Actinocorallia herbida: one gene and its partner. The protein of the gene in region 1 interacts with the protein of each later gene in a pairwise test. Links are inferred from orthologs where the notes say so. Each region holds a gene or a part of one and is shown in the gene's direction. Other genes may lie near its edges. The genes, in order: EDD29_RS23730 and EDD29_RS17905.

Region 1 (9,428 bases):
AGGCCTCACCCATGTCCGTCAACCCTTTCGACGACGAGAACGGCACCTTCCTCGTCCTGGTCAACGCCGAGGGACAGCACTCCCTGTGGCCCGTGTTCACCGACGTCCCCGCAGGTTGGACGACGGTTCACGGCCCCGACGCCCGGCGGGACTGCCTGGAGTACATCGAGGAGAACTGGACGGACATGCGCCCGGCGAGCCTCATCGCCGCGATGGCCGAGGACCGGACCGCCTGACGCCGTCCCGAGCCGCCCGCCCCGTCTTCGAAGGCAGAGGTCCCCATGTCCCTGACCCCCACTCCGACTTCCGAGCCGTCCTCCGATCCGCTCGTCACCGCTGCCGCGCTCGCCCGCCGCACCACCGACCCGCACGTGGTCTACGAACGGCACGGAGTCTGGACGTTCGCGGCGGGCGCCGCCGCCGAGCTGCGGCTGGACCGGGAGCGCGTGACGCTCGTTCACGGCGGCACCGTGCGTGAGGAGCCGACCGGCCCCCACCCGCTGCGCCAGGTCGCGGCCCTGCTGTCCGGGCTTCCCTGGCGGCGCGCCTACGGCTGGGCCGCGTTCGAGCTGGCCCACCTGCTGCACGGCTCCGCCGCCGCGGCCGGATCCGGCACGCTGCTCCACCTGCTCGTCCCCGAGCGCGAGATCGTGCTCGGCCCCGACGGGGCGGTGGACGCCTCCGGCGAAGGAACCCGCGCCGAGTACGCCGCGGCCCTCGCCGACCCCGCGCCCCCCGCCGCCCCGCCGCACGATCCCGCCCCCTTCCGCGAGGTCGGCGCCGACGCCTACAAGGCCGCCGTGTCCAGGGCCGTCGCGGACATCAACGCCGGCCTGCTGGAGAAGGTCATCCTCTCCCGCGTCGTGCCCGTCCCCGGCGAGATCGACCTGCCCGCGACCTACGTCGCCGGGCGGCGCGGCAACGACCCGGCCCGGTCCTTCCTGCTCGACCTCGGCGGCGTCCGCGCCGCGGGGTTCAGCCCGGAGACCGTCACCGAGGTCGCCCCCGACGGGTCGGTCTCCACCCAGCCGCTCGCGGGGACCCGCAGCCTCGTCGGCGACCCGGAGACCGACCTCGCGCACCGCCGCGAACTGCTCGCCGACCCCAAGGAGGTCTTCGAGCACGCCATCTCCGTCCGGCTCGCCCAGGACGAGCTGCGCGGGCTGTGCCGCGACGGCTCCCTGCACGTGTCGGAGTTCCTCGACGTGAAGGAGCGCGGCAGCGTCCAGCATCTCGCGTCGCGGGTGTCGGGCGTCCTCGCCGATGGCGTCGGCCCCTGGGACGCGCTCGCCGCGCTGTTCCCGGCGGTCACCGCCTCGGGCATTCCCAAGCCGCCCGCCCTCGACCTCATCGCCCGGCACGAGAGCGAGCCGCGCGGCCTCTACAGCGGCGCGGTCTTCGCCGCGGACGCCGACGGGGGACTCGACGCCGCGCTCGTGCTGCGCTCGGTCTACTCGCGCGACGGCCGGACCTGGCTGCGGGCGGGCGCGGGCGTCGTCGCGATGTCCACGCCGGAGCGGGAGCTGGAGGAGACGAACGAGAAGCTGCTCAGCGTCTCCCGCTTCCTCGTCCCGGCGGCGGCCCCGGCGGCCCCGGAGGTCGAGGGGCCCGACCTGTCCGAGGGCGCGCTGCGCGTCCTGGCCGCCAGGCTGACCGAGGAAGAGCCCGAGGACATCGAGCTCGACGACAACCTCTTCGAGCTCGGCCTCGACTCGATCTCGCTGATGAAGGTCGTCGGGACCTGGCGGCAGGCCGGGGTGGAGGTGAGCTTCGCCGAGCTGGCCGAGCACCCTACGCTCGACGGCTGGACCAAGCTGCTGGCCGCGCGCCGTCCCGCGGCCGTGCCGGAACCCGGGCCCGAGCCCGTGGCGGCCGGCGCGTCCGCCGACGATGACGGGACCTTCCCCCTCGCCGTCCTCCAGCACGCCTACTGGGTGGGCCGTGGCTCGGGCCAGCGGCTCGGCGGAGTCGCCGCCCACCTCTACACCGAGTTCGACGGCGCCGAGGTCGACCCCGCACGGCTGCGCGCCGCGATCGAGCGGCTCGTCGCCCGGCACGCGATGCTGCGCGTCGTCGTCACCGACAACGGTCGCCAGCACGTCGCGGAGACCTCGGGGTGGCGCGGGCTCACCGTGCACGACCTGCGCGGTCTCCCCGGCGCCGAGCGAGAGGCGGAACTCGCCGCGATCCGCGACCGGTACTCCCACCAGATGCTGGACATCGAGGCGGGCGAGGTGTTCGCCACCGCGCTGACCCTGCTGCCCGGCGGCCGGACCCGGCTGCACCTGGACGTCGACATGGTCGCCGCCGACGCCGTCAGCTACCGCATCCTGCTCGCCGACCTCGCCCGCTTCTACGCCGACCCGGACGCGGGCCTACCACCGCTCGCCTACGACTACCCGTCCTATCGCGCGGCCCGTCCCGCCGCCCGCGCCGAGTCCGCGCGGCGCGCCGCCGAGTGGTGGCGCGACCGGCTGCCGTCCCTGCCCGGCGCGCCCGACCTGCCCCGCACACCGCACGCCCCCGACGGGCCGCCGCGGGTCACCCGCCGCGCGGTCACGCTGACGGCCGGGGAGAAGGCCGCGCTCGAGACCGCGGCGCGCGCCCACGGCGTCACCCCCGCGATGGCCGTGGCGAGCGCGTTCGCCGAGGTGATCGGGGCGTGGAGCGCCGAGCCGCGCTTCCTGCTCAACGTGCCGCTGTTCGACCGCGAGCCGGTCCACCCGGACGTCGCGGGCCTGGTCGGCGACTTCACCGGGTCGGTCCTGCTGGAGGTGGACCTCTCGGCGCCCGAGGCGTTCGCCGACCGGGCCCGGCGGGTCCAGGCCCGGATGCACGCCGACACCGCGCACGCCGACTACACCGGGGTCGAGGTGCTGCGCGACCTCACCCGCCTGCACGGCGAGCAGGTCCTCGCGCCCGTGGTGTTCACCAGCGCGCTGGGTCTCGGCGAGCTCTTCGACGCCGAGGTGCGCGGGCGGTTCGGCGAGCCCGCCTGGATCATCTCCCAGGGCCCGCAGGTGCTGCTGGACGCCCAGATCACCGAGCTGAACGGCGGGCTGCTCGTCAACTGGGACTGCCGGGAGGACGAACTGGCGGACGGCGTCGCGGACGCCATGTTCGCCGCGTTCACCGGCCTCGTCCGCAGGCTCGCCGCCGATCCCGCCGCCTGGCGGGAGGCCGCCGGAGGGTTCCTGCCCGAGGGCCAGCGCGAGCGCCGCGCCCGCGTCAACGCCACCGACCGGCCCCGCTCCGGCGCGCTGCTGCACCACGGGTTCTTCGCCCGTGCCCGCACCGCGCCGGACGCGCCCGCGCTGCTCGGCGCGGAGACCGTCACCTACGGGGAGCTGGCCGACCGGGCGCTGCGCGTCGCCGGGGCGCTGACCGCGCGCGGCGTGCGGCCGGGCGATCCCGTGGCGGTGACGCTGCCCAAGGGGCCGGACCAGGTCGCCGCGGTCCTCGGTGTGCTGGCCGCCGGGGCGGCCTACGTCCCGATCGGGGTGGAGCAGCCGGAGGCGCGCGCCGCCCGGATCGCCGCCCGCACCGGCCACCGGGTCGTCCTCGCCGAGACGGGCGGGCCGGAGACCCTTCGGCCGGCCGAGGCGCTGACGGCCGCGCCGCTCGCCGGGCCCCTCGCGGTTCCGGAGGAGACGACCGCCTACATCCTGTTCACCTCGGGCTCGACCGGCGAGCCGAAGGGCGTCGAGGTCCCGCACCGCGCGGCGATGGCCACGATCGAGGACCTGATCGACCGGTACGGGCTCGGCCCCGCGGACCGGACGCTCGGGCTGTCCGCGCTGGACTTCGACCTGTCGGTGTTCGACCTGTTCGCCCCGCTGTCGGTGGGCGGCGCGGTCGTGCCCGTCACCGAGGACCGGCGGGACGCCGAGGGCTGGGGCGCGCTCGTCGCCGAACACGGCGTCACGATCCTCAACTGCGTGCCCGCGCTGCTCGACATGCTGCTCGCCGCCGGCGTACCGCTCGGCTCGACGCTGCGCGCGGTGCTGCTCGGCGGCGACCGGGTCGGCACCGATCTGCCCGCCCGGCTCGCCGCGGCCGCGCCCCGCTGCCGGTTCACCGCGCTCGGCGGCACCACCGAGACCGCCATCCACTCGACCTTCCTCGAGGTCGCCGGGGACGTCCCGGCCGACTGGCACTCGGTGCCCTACGGCGTCCCGCTGGGCAATGTGCGCTGCCGCGTCGTGGACGCCGCGGGGACCGACCGGCCCGACTGGGTGCCCGGCGAGCTGTGGATCGGCGGCGCGGGCGTCGCGCACGGCTACCGCGCCGATCCCGCGCGCACCGCCGACCGGTTCGTCGAACACGAGGGCGGCCGCTGGTACCGGACGGGCGACCTCGCGCGCTACCGGCCCGACGGCGGCCTCGAGTTCCTCGGCCGCCGCGACGATCAGGTGAAGATCCGGGGCTTCCGGATCGAGCTGGGCGAGGTCGAGGCCGCGCTGGCCGCCGACCCCGAGGCGTCCGCCGCGGCGGCGGCGATCGTCGGCACGGGCTCCGCGCCCGTCCTCGGCGCGGCGGTGGTCCCGGTCCCGGGCGCGCCCGAAGGCGTCGCCGCGCGGATCGCCGAGCGGGCGCGCGGTCTGCTCCCGCCGCACATGGTGCCGGGCCGGATCACCGTGCTCGACGCCCTGCCGCTCACCCCCAACCGCAAGATCGACCGCAGGGCCGTCGCCGCCGCGCTCGCGGCCGAGGCCGGCGGCCCGGACCGGGGGCCCGCCCCGTCCGGCGCACTGGAGGAGGTCATCGCGCTCGTCTGGCGGCAGACGCTCGGCCTGGACGGGCTCGGCGCCCGCGAGGAGTACTTCGCGGTCGGCGGCGACTCGGTCCTGGCGACCGCGATCATCGCCCGGCTGCGCGACCTGCTGGACACCGCGTCCCTCTCGGTCCGCGCGCTGTTCGGCGCGCCGACCGTCGCCGGGCTCGCCGCCGCGCTGGTGCGCGGCCAGGCGAGGCCGGGACGGCTCGAGGAGATCGCCGCGGTGGTCTGGGAGATCGAGTCGATGACCGACGCCGAGGTGCTGGCGCTGATGGACGAGGAGGGCGCGGCGTGACCGGCCTGCTGGAAGGGACCGTCGGCTGGCCCGAGGAGACCGCGCGCGCCTACCGCGCGGCCGGGCTGTGGCGCGGCGAGACGCTCGGCGGGCTGCTCGCCGCCTGGGCGAAGCGCTCCGGTGACGCGACCGCGGTCGTGTCCGGCGACGAGCGGCTGAGCTACCGGGACCTGGACCGGCGCGCGGCCGAGCGGGCCGCGGGCCTGCTCGCGCTGGGCGTCCGGTCCGGCGACCGCCTCGTGGTGCAGCTGCCGAACACCGCCGAGTTCGTCGTCCTGCTGTTCGGGCTGCTGCGGATCGGCGCGGTGCCGGTGCTGGCGCTGCCCGCGCACCGCCGCACCGAGATCCTGCACCTCGCCGAGCTGTCGCAGGCCGTCGGATACGTCATCGCCGACGTCCGGGAGGGCTTCGACTACCGGGACCTGGCCGCCGAGGTCGTCGCGGCGGTGCCGAGCGTCAGGCAGGTCCTCGTCCTCGGCGACCCGGGGCCCTACACGGCGCTCGCCGACGTGTCCGGCGACCCGGCCGGGCCGGAGGACGCCGTGCCCGTCGCGCCCTCGGACGTCGCGGTGCTGCTCATCTCCGGCGGCACCACCGGACGGCCCAAGCTCATCCCGCGCACCCACGACGACTACGCCTACAACGCGCGCGCCGCCGCCGAGGTGTGCGGGCTGACCGAGGCCGACCGCTACCTCGTCGCCCTGCCCGTCGCGCACAACTTCCCGCTCGCATGTCCCGGCGTGCTCGGCGTGCTCGGCGTGGGCGGCACCCTCGTCATGACCGAGAGCCCCAGCCCCGACACCGCGTTCGCGCTGGTCGAGCGCGAGCGGGTCACCGTCACCGCGCTGGTGCCGCCGCTCGCCCGGCTGTGGGCCGACGCCGCGGCCTGGTCGCGGCTCGACCTGTCGAGCCTGCGCCTGGTCCAGGTCGGCGGGGCCAAGTGCGACACCGACCTCGCGCGGCGGCTGCCCGGCGCGCTCGGCTGCGACCTCCAGCAGGTGTTCGGCATGGCCGAGGGCCTGCTCAACTTCACCCGCGCCGACGATCCCTTCGAGACCGTCGCGACGACCCAGGGCCGCCCGCTCAGCCCGTCCGACGAGGTCCGCGTGGTGGACCCCGACGACGGCTCCGACGTCCCGGACGGCGAGATCGGCGAACTCCTCACCCGCGGCCCCTACACGCTGCGCGGCTACTACCGGGCCGAGGCGTACAACACCACGGCCTTCACCCCCGACGGCTTCTTCCGCACCGGAGACCTCGTGCGCCGCACCCCGACCGGGCACCTCGTCGTCGAGGGGCGGATCAAGGACGTGGTGAACCGGGGCGGCGAGAAGGTCCCGGCGACCGAGCTGGAGGACCTGCTCCTCGCCCACCCCGCCGTCGGTCTCGCCGCGGTCATCGGTCTGCCCGACGCCGACCTGGGCGAGCGGCTGTGCGCCGTCGTCGTCCCGGCCGCCGGAGCCGAGCGGCCGCCCAGGCTCAAAGAACTCAAGGCCCACCTGACGGCGCTGGGCGTGGCCCGGTTCAAGCTGCCCGACCGCCTGGTCGTGCTGCCCGAACTGCCCCTCACCGCCGTCGGCAAGATCAGCAAGCGGGACCTCGTCGCCCGCCTCACCAGTGAAGAAGGGCCCCGTCCGTGAGCACCCAGGACTCCGCGGCCCTGCGCCGCGCGCTGCTGCGCCGCCGCCTGGCCGAACGCGACCTCGCCGACGCGCCCGCCGCGGCCGTCGCCCCGGCCGGCGGCGCGCTGCCCGTCGCGGGCGGACAGCACCGCATGTGGTCGCTCCAGCAGCTCGACCCCGCCACCACCGGCTACAACGTCCGCATCGCGCTCGACCTGACCGGCCCGCTCGACGCCGACGCGCTCATCGCCGCGGTCCACGGCCTCGTCGCCCGGCACGACATCCTGCGCACCACCTACCGGATGGGCGAGGACGGCCGGGTCCGCCAGGTCGTCCACCCCGAACTGCCGCCCGTCGTGGACCGCCGCGCCGCGGCCCCCGCAGTGGTCGGCGACCTGTGCGCCGCGCTCGCGGCCTCCCCGTTCGACCTCGCCGCGGACTCCCCGCTGCGCGTCGGCCTCTACGTGACGGGCCCGGACACCGCGACGTTCCTCGTGGTCGCCCACCACATCGCCTGGGACGACGGCACGTCCGCCGTCTTCTACGGCGAGCTCCTCGCCCTCTACCGGGGTGTCGCGCTCCCGCCCGCGCGGCAGTTCGCCGAGGTCGCCCTCGCCATGCCCGCGCCGGACGCCGAGGCGGGGCTGGCGCACTGGCGGGGCGTGCTCGAACCGCTGCCCGAGCCGCTGGCGCTGCCGGACCTCACCGGCGCCGACCGGTCGGCGGGCGGCACCGACCAGGCGCGCGGCCTGCTGCCGGGCACCGCCGCGCGGGTCCGCGGCCTCGCCCGCGAGCGCGGCACGACCGTGTTCATGGTGCTCCTGGCCGCGGTCACCGAACTGCTGCACCGGCACACCGGCGCGGCCGACCTCGTCATCGGCGCGCCCGTCGTCAACCGGGACGTCCCGGGCGGCGACGAGGTCATCGGCTACCTCGGCAACACGATCCCGCTGCGGATGACCGTCGCGCCCGACGACACCTTCGCGACCCTCCTCGCCCGCGCCAAGGCCGTCTGCGTCGGCGCCTACACCCACCAGGACCTCGACCTCGACGAGGTCGCCCGGGCCGTCGACCCCGACCGGACCCGCGCGGCGACGGGCCTGTTCTCGGTCGTGCTGTCGCTGCGCGCGCCCGTCCTGGAGCCCTTCCGGGCCGCCGGACTCGCCGTCGCGCGCCGTCACGTGCCCGGCGACGACGTGCGCTTCGACCTGACCGTCGCGGTCGAGACCGACGGCGACGACCTGTCCGTCGAGGCCAACCACCCGGCCGCGTCCGGCGCGGCCGAGGCCGTCACCGGCATGCTCGGCCACCTCGACGCGCTGCTGGACGCCCTGCTCGCCGAGCCCGACCGGCCGCTGCGCGCGCTGGAGGCGCTGCCCGAACGCGCCCGGCTGCTCGGCGAGTGCAACGCGACGGACGGCTTCCCGGTGGAGGAGCGGCCGTTCACCGAGCTGTTCGCGGAACGCCGCGCCGCGGCGCCCGACGCGGTCGCCGTCCTCGACGACGGCGTGCCGACCACCTATGCCGAACTCGATGAGCGCGCGGCGAGGCTGGCCCGGCTGCTCGTCGCGCACGGCGCGGGCCCGGAGACGCTCGTGGCGCTGGGCGTGCCGCGCTCGGCCGCCATGGTCGAGGCGGTCCTGGCCATCGCCAAGGCCGGCGCCGCCTACGTGCCCGTGGACCCGGCCTACCCGGCCGACCGGATCGCGCTCATGCTGTCGGACGCCCGGCCCGCGCTGCTGGTCACCACCGCCGAGGCGGCCTCCGCGCTCCCCGCCGGGCCGCCTGTCCTCCTGCTGGACGACCCGGCGACCCGGGCCCGCCTCGCCGGGCTGTCCGGCGCCGACCTCACCGACGCCGACCGGACCGCGCCGCTGCTGCCCGACCACCCGGCCTACGTCATCTACACCTCGGGCTCCACCGGCACCCCCAAGGGGGTCGTCGTCTCCCAGCGGGCGCTGAGCGCGCACCTCGGCTGGGCGCTGCGCCGCTTCCCCGGCCTCACCGGGCACACCCTCGTGCACTCCTCGCTGTCCTTCGACTTCACCGTCACCCCGCTCCAGGGCACCCTCGCCGCGGGCGGCACGGTCGAGCCGTGCGAGCCCGAGGGGCTGGGGAGCGCGGCGGGCGCGGCGACCTTCCTGAAGATCACGCCGAGCCATCTGCCGCTGCTGCCGTCGGTCCGCTTCGCCGGCGCAGGGCCGCGCACCCTCGTCATCGCGGGCGAGGAACTGCGCGGGGAGGCGCTGGAGCGATGGCGTCCGGCCGCCGGACTCGACGTGATCAACGAGTACGGGCCGACCGAGACGACCGTCGGCTGCCTCCTGCACCCGGTGCCGCTGACGGACGGAGAGCCCGTCGCGACGGGCTCGGTGCCCGTCGGCTCGCCCGTCGACCACACCGTCTGCCATGTGCTGGACGACGCGCTGCGGCTCGCGCCCGTCGGCGCGCCCGGCGAGCTGTACGTCGGGGGCGTGCAGCTCGCCCGCGGCTACCTCGACCGGCCCGGCCAGACCGCGACCCGGTTCGTCGCCGACCCGTTCGGGGCACCCGGCGCGAGGCTGTACCGGACCGGCGACCTCGTGCGGAGGCTGCCGTCCGGGGCGCTGGAGTTCCTCGGCAGGGCCGACGAGCAGGTGAAGATCCGGGGCTTCCGGATCGAGCCCGGCGAGATCCAGGCGGTGCTGCTCGGGCATCCGTCGGTCGCCGAGGCGGTCGTGGCGGCCCGCGACGA
Region 2 (9,527 bases), 1.4 Mb from region 1 along the record:
CGACCTGCCGACGAATGTCAAGGTCTTGGACACGGGCAAGGAGATGAAGTTCCGCTACCGCTACAGCGGCCTCCGCCTGCTCGTAGAGTCCGATGACCGCCTCTTCCTGGCCCCCGCGGCTTGGACCCCCGGGACGAACAGGGGCATCCTGGTCATCCCCAACACCTCCGACATCAGACTCCTCCTCTTCCCACCCCAATGACCCACCCGACCGCGACAGGCCGCAGCAAGACGGTCCGGGCCTGGGAAACGACGACGACGACAATTCGGCCACCGGCTGCACCTCGGCCGTCTACCGTCTTCGCCGAGCGCCCACGGCTCGCGCCGGTCAGTGGTGTTCCTTGAGGAGGCGGAGGTGGGTCCAGGCGCGGACGGAGGTGATGGAGGGGAGGGAGCGGAGGGTGTCGAGGAGGCGGAGGACGTCGTCGGGTGAGGACGCGGCGAAGGTGCAGACGGCGTCGCAGCGGCCGAGTGAGGTGGACAGATAGTCGGTCTCCGGCATCTGGAGGATCTGCGCCACCGCCTTGTCGGGGTCGCCGTTGAAGGTGAGGTCGGCGCCGAAGGTCTGGGCGGGGCCGAGGGCGCCGGGGGGGATCCGGGCGCCGACGTGCACGACGCCCGTGTCGAGCAGGCGTAGGACCCGGGCGCGGGCTCCGCTGGTCGACAGGCCCGTGGCCGCGCCTAGCTGGGCGAAGGACGCGCGGCCGTCCCGCCGCAGTTCGACGAGCAGCCTGCGGTCGGTGTCGTCGACGGCGGTGCCGGCCTGGTACGGGCGGGGCAGGAAGAAGGTGTCCTTGAGTATCGCCGTGTAGACGGCGGTCGCGACGCGTTCGACGCCGGGCAGGCCGGAGATCCGGGTGACCGCGGCGGCCAGGGCGGCCTGGTCGCGGCTGCGCAGTTCGGCGATCAGCGAGTGCTCGCCGGTGATGAGCGAGACGAACGCCGCGTCCGGCATGGCGACGATCTCCTCCGCGACGGGCAGGACGGCGCCCCGGACGGTCACCGCGATGTGCGCGTAGGCGTCGAGCCCGAACACCGACGGGTGCACGACCGCGAGGATCCGCACCATCCCGGAGTCCAGCAGGCGCAGCATCCGGGTGCGTGCCGCAGGACGGGAAAGGCCGAGGACCTGGGACAACGCCTCGTGCGTCGCTCGGCCGTCGCGTTGCAGCTCCCTGATGAGCGCGACGTCCAGCTCGTCGAGGCGGGGCCGCGTGTCTTCGGTCATCCGGAGATTGTCCCGTCCTGGAGGTTGAGGTGCGCCGATGATCTCAAGGTTCCCAGCACCCGTCCCGGCACGCGTTTCGCGCACGTAAACATTTGCGGGAATCATGTTTCGCCAGTGTTGAATCGTAAGTTCCTGGCCTAACTTGTCACCACATTCACAGCGACAAGCTAGTGATCATCAAAGTTCGTAAGTCGGGAGTTCGCGGTGCCCCACACGTTGTCGGTGTTCCAGTCGCTGTGGGCGATGGAGGGTCTGCCCTGGCGGGGCGCGGCGCCCTGGCCGCTGGAGGAGCGCGTCCGGCGGGTCGCCGAGGCGGGGTTCGCCGGAGTCGGGATCGACACCTTCTCGCCGGTGAAGACGCCCCCGCCGCACGTCATCGAGCCGCTGCTGCGCGACGCCGGGCTGCGCGTCTCGGTGACGGTCTTCGTCACCGAGACCAGGCCGCTCGCCGAAGGGCTCCGGTACGCCGCGGAGGTCGGCGCGGAACTCGTCGTGGTCTGCGGGCAGGTGTTCCCCGAGACGGTGGACGACGCCGCGGTCCTCGTCGGTTCCTGGATGGAGGAGGCCGAGGCGGCGGGCCTGCCGATGCATCTGGAGACCCACCGGTACACGCTCACGAACGACCTTGGCTTCACCGCCCGGCTCGTCGAGCGGGTCCCGGAGGTGCGGCTCGCGCTCGACCTGTCCCACTACGTCGTGGGCAACGAGCTGCCCGACCTCGACGAACCCCGGGTCGAGGAGCAGATCGCGACGCTGCTCGCGCACGGGGGGTCGGTGCAGGGCCGGGTCGCCACGCGCGAGCAGATCCAGGTCCCGCTGGCCTTCCCCCAGCACGCCCCGGCCGTCGCGCGGTTCCGCCGCTGGTGGGAGCGCGCGTTCGCCGCGTGGCGGGAGCGCGGCGAGAACGACGACTGCGTCTTCCTGTGCGAACTGGGCACCCTGCCCTACCCGGTCACCGGCCCGGACGGCCGGGAGCTGTCCGACCGGTGGGCGGAGTCCCTGGTCCTGCGCTCCTGGGCCGAGGAACTGTTCGCCGAGACCGTGCCCGCATGAGCGTCCCCACCGACCCCCTCGTCCCGCACCGGGACGGGGCGACCGCCCGATTCCCGCGCCTCGCGGGCCCCAGCACCAGGACCGGTAAATGAGCGATTTCACCGAGCTTCCCATCATCGATATCAGCGGAGACCCGCAGGAGGCGGCCGAGCGTCTCGGCCGCGCCGCCCGCGAGGTCGGCTTCATGTACGTCAGCGGCCACGGCGTCGCCCCCGAGCTGTTCATCGCCCTGGAGGACGCGGCGGACCGGTTCTTCGCGCTGCCGGACCAGGAGAAGAGGCACAGCTGGATCCGGCTCTCGCCCAACCACCGGGGCTACGTGCCCGAGGGAGAGGAGGTCTTCTCCGGCGGCACCGTCGACCGCAAGGAGGCGTTCAACCTGGCCCTCGACCTGCCCGCCGACGATCCGGACCGCCTCGCCGGCGTCCCGCTGCTCGGCCCCAACCTCTGGCCCGAGCTGGCGGGCTTCCGCGAGGCCGCGAGCGCCTACTACGCGGCGGTGCTCGACGTCGGCAAGCGCCTGTTCCGGCTGTTCGCGCTGGCCCTCGGCGAGGATCCCGAGCTGTTCGCCCGGCACGTCACCAAGGCGCCCAGCGCGCTGCGGATGATCCACTACCCGTACGACGCCGACGCCGTCGACCGTCCGGGCATCGGCGCGCACACCGACTACGAGTGCTTCACCCTGCTCCACCCGACCGCGCCCGGCCTGGAGGTGCTCAACGGCGCGGGGGAGTGGATCGACGCCCCGCCGGTGGACGGCGCCTTCGTCGTCAACATCGGCGACATGCTCGAGCTGTGGACCAACGGCGAGTTCGTGTCCACGACGCACCGCGTCCGCAAGGTGCAGGAGGAGCGCTACTCCTTCCCGCTCTTCTTCAACGTCGACTACTTCACGCCGGTGGAGCCTTTGCCCAGGTTCGTCACCCCCGACCGGCCTGCACGCGCCGGCCTCGTGGCCGGTGAGCACCTGTGGGCGCAGATCATCCAGAGCTACGACTACCTCAAGGCGCGGGTCGCGGCGGGCGAGCTCCGGCTGCCCGAAGGCGCGCACGCCCAGGCCTCCGGCTTCGGCCGTCCCATCACCGACTGACCAAGCCCTCAGGGAGGCACCACGATGTCAGGCAACCCCCCGACGAGCGGCATCGAGCGGCGCGGTATCGACACCGTCCCCGCCGCCGAACGCTCCTACTCCCCGCGCAGCATCTTCGCGGTCCTCTACGGCTCCGACCTGACGTTCGGCGTGATCGTGGTCGGCGCGCTGCCCATCGCCTTCGGGCTCGGCTGGTGGGCCGCCTTCTGGGCGATCCTCGCCGGCGGTGCGCTCGGCGGGCTGGTGCTCGCCCCGATGGGCCTGTTCGGCCCGCGCACCGGCACCAACAACGCGGTCTCCAGCGGCGCCCACTTCGGTGTCGGCGGCCGGTTCATCGGCACCATGCTGTCCCTGTTCTCCGCGTTCGGATTCGTCGCGGTGACCCTCTGGACCAGCGGCGACGCGCTCGTCTCCACGCTGGGGCGGATCTTCGGCTTCGAGGCCGGGGCCCCTGCCCGCGCGGTCGGCTACGCCCTGATCGCGATGCTGGTGCTGCTGGTGTCGATCTGGGGCATCCACGCGCTGCTCAAGGTGCAGAGCCGGATCATGGTCCCGATCATGACCGTCGTGATGCTCGCCGGCGTGATCGCCTTCGCGCCGGACTTCACGGCGGGGACGACGAGCGACGAGCCGCTGCTCGGCGGCTTCTGGCCGACCTGGACGCTGAGCGCCCTGGTCGTGGCCTCGACCGTCATCTCCTACGGACCGTTCATCGGCGACTGGGCCCGCTACATCGACCCGGATGAACACTCCACTGCCTCCGTCGTCGCCGCGACCGGCTTCGGGGGGTTCGCCGGGATCGCCCTGCCGTCCCTGTGGGGCGCGTTCATCGCGTCCTCGCTTCCCGCGTCCGCGACCGGCGTCTTCGTCCCCGACCTCGTCGCCGCCTCTCCCGCCTGGTACCTGCCGGGCATCATCCTGCTCGGCCTCGTCGCGGGCTGCGCCCAGGCCGCGGTCGGTCTGTACGGGACGGGCCTGGACACCTCGTCGCTGATCCCGCGGCTCAGCCGGGTCACCGCCACCGCGGCGATCGCGGTCGTCGCCGTCGCGTTCGTGTACCTCGGCGCCTTCGTCTGGGACGCCGCCGCGGCCGTCAGCGCGTTCCTCATCCTGCTCGTCATCGTGACGACGCCCTGGATCGTGATCCTGACCATCGGCTACGTCGTCCGGCGCGGCCACTACCACCCCGACGACCTCCAGGTCTTCACCCGCGGCCAGCGGGGCGGCCGGTACTGGTTCACCGCCGGGTTCAACTGGCGGGCGGTGGCGGCGTGGCTGCCCGCGTCCGTCATCGGCGTCCTGTTCGGCGCCGCGCCGCCGGTCTTCACCGGTCCGTGGGCGAACGCGGCGGGCGGCGTCGACCTGAGCTTCCTGTCGGCCGGGCTGACGGCGGCCGTGCTGTACACGGTGTTCCTGGTCGTCGCACCGGAACCGGCCTATGTCCACGGGCCGCGGGGCCCCCGCTTCGGCTCGGCCAACGCGGCCGAGGAGCCGCGCCCCCTCGCCGACGCGGTCGCCCGCTGACCGGCCGAAGAGAGAAAGAGGAGAGCATGAGTCTCGCAGGCAGCAAGATCATCGTCACCGGGGCCGCACAGGGCCTGGGCCGGGCGCACTGCGCCGAACTGTGCGCGCAGGGCGCCCTCGTCGGCGCGATCGACCTGGACGCCGACCTGCTCGCCAAGACGGGCGCCGACCTCGGGATCGCGACGGCCGTCGCGGACGTGTCGGCCCGCGACCAGGTGGAGCAGGCCGTGGCCCGGCTCGCGGCCGAACTCGACGGCATCGACGCCGTCGTGTCCAACGCGGGAACGATCCACACCGTCCAGGGGTTGGCCGACACCGACGACGCGGACTGGGAACGGACCTTCGCCGTCCACGTCGGCGGCGCCCGCAACCTGATCCGGGCCGCGCTGCCCTGGCTGCGGCGCAGCGCGGCGCCCCGCATCGTCGTCATCTCCTCGATGTGGGCGCAGCGCGGGCCGGGCTTCGGCCACGCCTACTGCGCGGCCAAGGGGGCGCTCGTCTCCTTCGCCCGGAACCTGGCGGTCGAACTGGGCCCCGAGGGCATCAACGTCAACTCGGTGGCGCCCGGCAGCGTCCCGACGCGGATGGCCGCCGACTACGGCCCCGCGGAGATCGCCGAGGACTGCAGATCGATCCCGCTGGGCCGCTGGGGGGACGCGGCCGAGATCTCCAGGGTCGTCGCCTTCCTGGCCTCCCCGGCCGCCTCCTACGTGACCGGCCAGGACCTCGCGGTCAACGGCGGGCAGGTGATCGCGTGAGCCGCAGGCCGCTGGGGCGCACGGGGCTGGCCGTCTCGCCGGTCGCGCTCGGCACGATGCAGTTCGGCTGGACGGTCCCCGACGTCGCCGCGTTCCGGATCCTGGACGCCTACGCGGAGATGGGTGGCAACCTCATCGACACCGCGAACATGTACGGCGGCGACCAGAGCGTCGAGTCCTTCGCGGTCAGCCGGCCCTTCGTCGGCGTCAGCGAGGACATCGTCGGACGGTGGCTGGCAGACCGGGGCCTGCGGGATCGGATGGTCGTCGAGACCAAGGTGAGAGCCCGCATGTGGGAGGGCGAGGACGGCGAGGGCCTCACCCGGCGGCACATCGTCCGGGCCGTCGAGGACAGCCTGCGCAGGCTGCGCACCGACCACGTGGACGTCCTGTACGCGCACTGGCCCGACCCTGACGCCGACCCGGACTGGCTCGACGTCTTCGGCGAACTCCAGGCCGCCGGGAAGATCGGCCACGCCGCGACGTCCAACTTCTGTGGCTTCGCCGATTTCGGCGACCAACTGACGCCGCTGCTGGAGTCGGCCACCCGGGTCGCGGTGGAGCAGCCGCGCTACAACCTGCTCAACCGGGCCGAGTACGAGGACCGGCTCCAGGCCGTCGCGGTGCGGGAGGGGCTCGGCATCGTCACCTACTCCAGCCTCGCCAGCGGCTTCCTGGCCGGGGCGCACCGGCCGGACGACTCCGGCGGCGCCGCTCGCGGCGGGTTCGTCGAGCAGTACCGCACGCCCGAGGGCTGGGCCCTGCTGGCGGCGCTGGACGAGATCGCCGCCGCGCGCACGACGTCCGTCGCGTCCGTGTCCCTGGCGTGGACCCTGGCCCAGCCCGGGGTCACCGCGACGATCGTCGGCCCGGACACCATCGGGCAGCTCGCCGAGGCATGGCAGGCGGCCAACCTCACCCTGACCCCGGCCGAGCTGGACAGATTGGACAGGCTCTCCTGGAGTGCGTCCGCACCGGAATTCGTGGAGTGGTGAACATGATCGACAACCCGCCGCCGTGGCCCGGCGGCGCCCGCTGCGCCGCCGCCGTCACCTTCGACGTCGACGCCGAGAGCTCCCTGTTCGCGGCGCTGCCCGACACGGCGCACCGGCGCGTCTCGGCCCTGTCGTACTTCGGCTACGACCAGATCGCGGTCCCGCGCATCACCCGCGAGTACCGCAGGCTCGGGATCGAGCAGACCTTCTTCGTCCCGGCCTGGTGCATGGAACGCTACCCGGCCGTCCTGGAGAGCATCCTGGACGGCGGCCACGAGATCGGCCTGCACGGCTACATCCACGAGCTCTCCTACGAGCACTCCTCGATCGAGCAGGAACGGGACTGGCTCGGCCGCAGCCTGGAACTCGCCGAGCGGCTCACCGGAAAGCGCCCTTCCGGCTGGCGGGCCCCGACCTACGGGTTCTCCGAGCACACCGCGCGGGTGCTGGCCGAAGCCGGATTCCGCTACGACTCGAGCCTCATGGGCGACGACGTCCCGTATCTGCTGGACACCCCCGCCGGAAGCATCGTCGAGCTGCCGGTCGACTGGGCCAACGACGACTGGCCCCAGTACGTGCAGAGCTTCGAGTTCGACTACTACGCCACCACCCGCGCCCCCGACCGCGCCATGGAGGTCTTCCGCGCCGAAGTCGACGCTGCCCGTGCCTACGGCGGCCTGTGGATCGGGGTCTGGCACCCCGCCGTCACCGGACGGCCCGCCCGCTTCACCCGCGTCGTCGCGCTGCTGGAGGAACTCCTTTCGGCCGGCGACGTCTGGGTGGCGACGCTGGACGAGATCGCCAGGCACGTCGAAGGCCTGATCGCACGCGGCGAATGGACGCCGCGGAGCCAGCGGATGCCTCCCTATCCCGGGCCCGTCCCGGCCGCACTCGACGTCACCGGACACTGACGAAAGGACCGACCATGCGACCGAATGTCCACCCGGAAGGCCGGGTCATCGGCCAGGTCGACGCGCTGGAGGTGCCGCGGTTCGCGGGCCCCTCCACCTTCGCCCGGCTGCCCCGACTCGACCAGGTCACCGCCCACGACGTCGCCGTCGTCGGGGTACCGTTCGACTCGGGCGTCTCCTACCGGCCCGGCGCGCGGTTCGGCCCCTCCGCCGTACGCCAGGGGTCGCGCCTGCTCAAGCCCTACAACCCGGCGCAGGACGTGATGCCGTTCGCCGCGCAGCAGGTCGTCGACGCCGGGGACATCGCCTGCAACCCCTTCGACATCTCCGCGGCCCTGGGCCAGATCGAGACGGGCCTGCGGGAGCTGACCGGAGACGGCGCCAAGGCCGTCACGATCGGCGGCGACCACACGATCGCACTGCCCGCCCTGCGCGCCGCCCACGCGCTGCACGGCCCGATCGCCCTGATCCACTTCGACGCCCATCTGGACACCTGGGACACCTACTTCGGCGAGCCGTACACCCACGGCACGCCGTTCCGCCGCGCCGCCGAGGAGGGCCTCCTCCTGCGTGACGCGTCCGCCCACGTCGGAATCCGCGGACCCCTCTACGACCCCCGAGACCTGGAGGACGACGCCCGTTTCGGCTTCACCATCGTGCACTGCGCGGAATTCGACCTCCTCGGCGCCCGCGGCGTCGCCGAACGCGTCCGCGCCCGGGTCCAGGACGCCCCCGTCTACGTCTCCGTTGACATCGACGTCCTCGATCCCGCCCATGCCCCCGGCACCGGCACCCCCGAGATCGGCGGCATGACCGGCCGTGAACTCCTGACAGTGCTCCGCGGCCTGTCCGGCCTCAACATCATCGGCGGCGACGTGGTCGAGACCTCCCCCGCCTACGACCACGCCGAACTCACCTCGGTCGCCGCCGCCACCGTCGTCTACGAAATCCTCTCCCTCCTCTGCCCGACCCCCCGATGACCGTCCGACCCGAGGAAGCCCTGGTCGTCAGGTCGACGCCCAGGGCCTCCGACCTGCCGTGGGTCCCGGCTTCCCGTTGACGACCGACGGGGGCCGGCCGGCGCAGAGGTAGGGGCGGGAGAGGGCGAGGGACCACCAGACCCAGGGCTCGCCGCGGCGCCATCCCCAGGCGCTCAGCAGCACGATCGCCACGCCCGCGGACATCAGTGCCCCGCCCCGGCCCGCCCGGTCGTGGGCGATGAAGGGCAGCAGGTGGCGGCTCGCGGCTTCGAGGGCGTCGGCGTCGTGCGGAGGAAGGCCACAGCACTCGGCACGAACACGTGGGTGAGCCCGACGACGGACACGGCGGCGCCGCCGACGAACAGCCCGAAACCCGTGACGATCATGAGGAGCCGGCCCAGCAGGGCCCGCCGGCGCTGGGGTTCGGGGCCTTCGGCCGCGAGCGTCCACCGGGGACGGGCGGGCGCCCGGCGGACGGCGAGGACGAACATCGGGAAGAGCACGACGGCGACCGCGGTGTGCAGCGGCTCAACGAACCCGAATTACAGGAGGTAGAAGAAGGTCGGGAACACGATGCCGCCGGAGGCCAGGTAGGCGTCGCGCGCCGGCGCCGGGGGTACCACCGCGCCCAGCCGGCAAGCCACGGCGACGCCGGATCACGGCCCTCCTCGACATCGGCGTCACACCCTATTCCCGACCTGGGCCTCCACCCTCACCCGGGACGGCGGGAGGTGCGGGCGCCGGGGTCGGCGCCCGCACCGGGCGCGGCGGTTCGCGTTGGCTTCCTACGGGGCCTGCGCCAAGGAAGTACCCGACCCGGACCCGCCGGCTGAGCCACGGTGCGGAGGCACTTCCACACGGCGTACCCCTTACGGGACGGCGGGGGCGCTGACCGGGCGGGATGGCGGATGGGCTGCGGGTGGGTGCCAATCGCGGGGCGGGCAGTGTGTGTCCGGTCTCGTAGAGCGGGGGTGGGGGCTGGCCCACT

The links.
Region 2: the proteins of EDD29_RS23730 (region 1) and EDD29_RS17905 interact in binary tests that used the Escherichia coli proteins (3 or more experiments, as listed by UniProt). The link is inferred for Actinocorallia herbida from one-to-one orthologs.

The regions. Positions count from the first base shown.
Region 1 is NZ_RJKE01000001.1:5,225,504-5,234,931, reverse strand. The notes cover bases 4,543-7,394. They hold EDD29_RS23730 ((2,3-dihydroxybenzoyl)adenylate synthase), read left to right. Parts: upstream 4,543-5,077; coding sequence 5,078-6,712; downstream 6,713-7,394. Other genes in these bases: EDD29_RS23725 (non-ribosomal peptide synthetase), read left to right, coding at 6,709-7,394; EDD29_RS23735 (salicylate synthase), read left to right, coding at 4,543-5,072. In the rest of the region: EDD29_RS23740 (MbtH family protein), read left to right, coding at 12-236; more of EDD29_RS23735, read left to right, coding at 282-4,542; more of EDD29_RS23725, read left to right, coding at 7,395-9,428. UniProt on the Escherichia coli protein: Involved in the biosynthesis of the siderophore enterobactin (enterochelin), which is a macrocyclic trimeric lactone of N-(2,3-dihydroxybenzoyl)-serine.
Region 2 is NZ_RJKE01000001.1:3,853,077-3,862,603, forward strand. The notes cover bases 3,837-6,787. They hold EDD29_RS17905 (SDR family NAD(P)-dependent oxidoreductase), read left to right. Parts: upstream 3,837-4,921; coding sequence 4,922-5,653; downstream 5,654-6,787. Other genes in these bases: EDD29_RS17900 (purine-cytosine permease family protein), read left to right, coding at 3,837-4,895; EDD29_RS17910 (aldo/keto reductase), read left to right, coding at 5,650-6,648; EDD29_RS17915 (polysaccharide deacetylase family protein), read left to right, coding at 6,651-6,787. Outside these bases: EDD29_RS17880 (hypothetical protein), read left to right, coding at 1-202; EDD29_RS17885 (Lrp/AsnC family transcriptional regulator), read right to left, coding at 329-1,228; EDD29_RS17890 (sugar phosphate isomerase/epimerase family protein), read left to right, coding at 1,433-2,281; EDD29_RS17895 (isopenicillin N synthase family dioxygenase), read left to right, coding at 2,370-3,371; more of EDD29_RS17900, read left to right, coding at 3,396-3,836; more of EDD29_RS17915, read left to right, coding at 6,788-7,559; speB (agmatinase), read left to right, coding at 7,574-8,539; EDD29_RS46340 (hypothetical protein), read right to left, coding at 8,567-8,743; EDD29_RS46345 (hypothetical protein), read right to left, coding at 8,743-9,042. UniProt on the Escherichia coli protein: Involved in the biosynthesis of the siderophore enterobactin (enterochelin), which is a macrocyclic trimeric lactone of N-(2,3-dihydroxybenzoyl)-serine.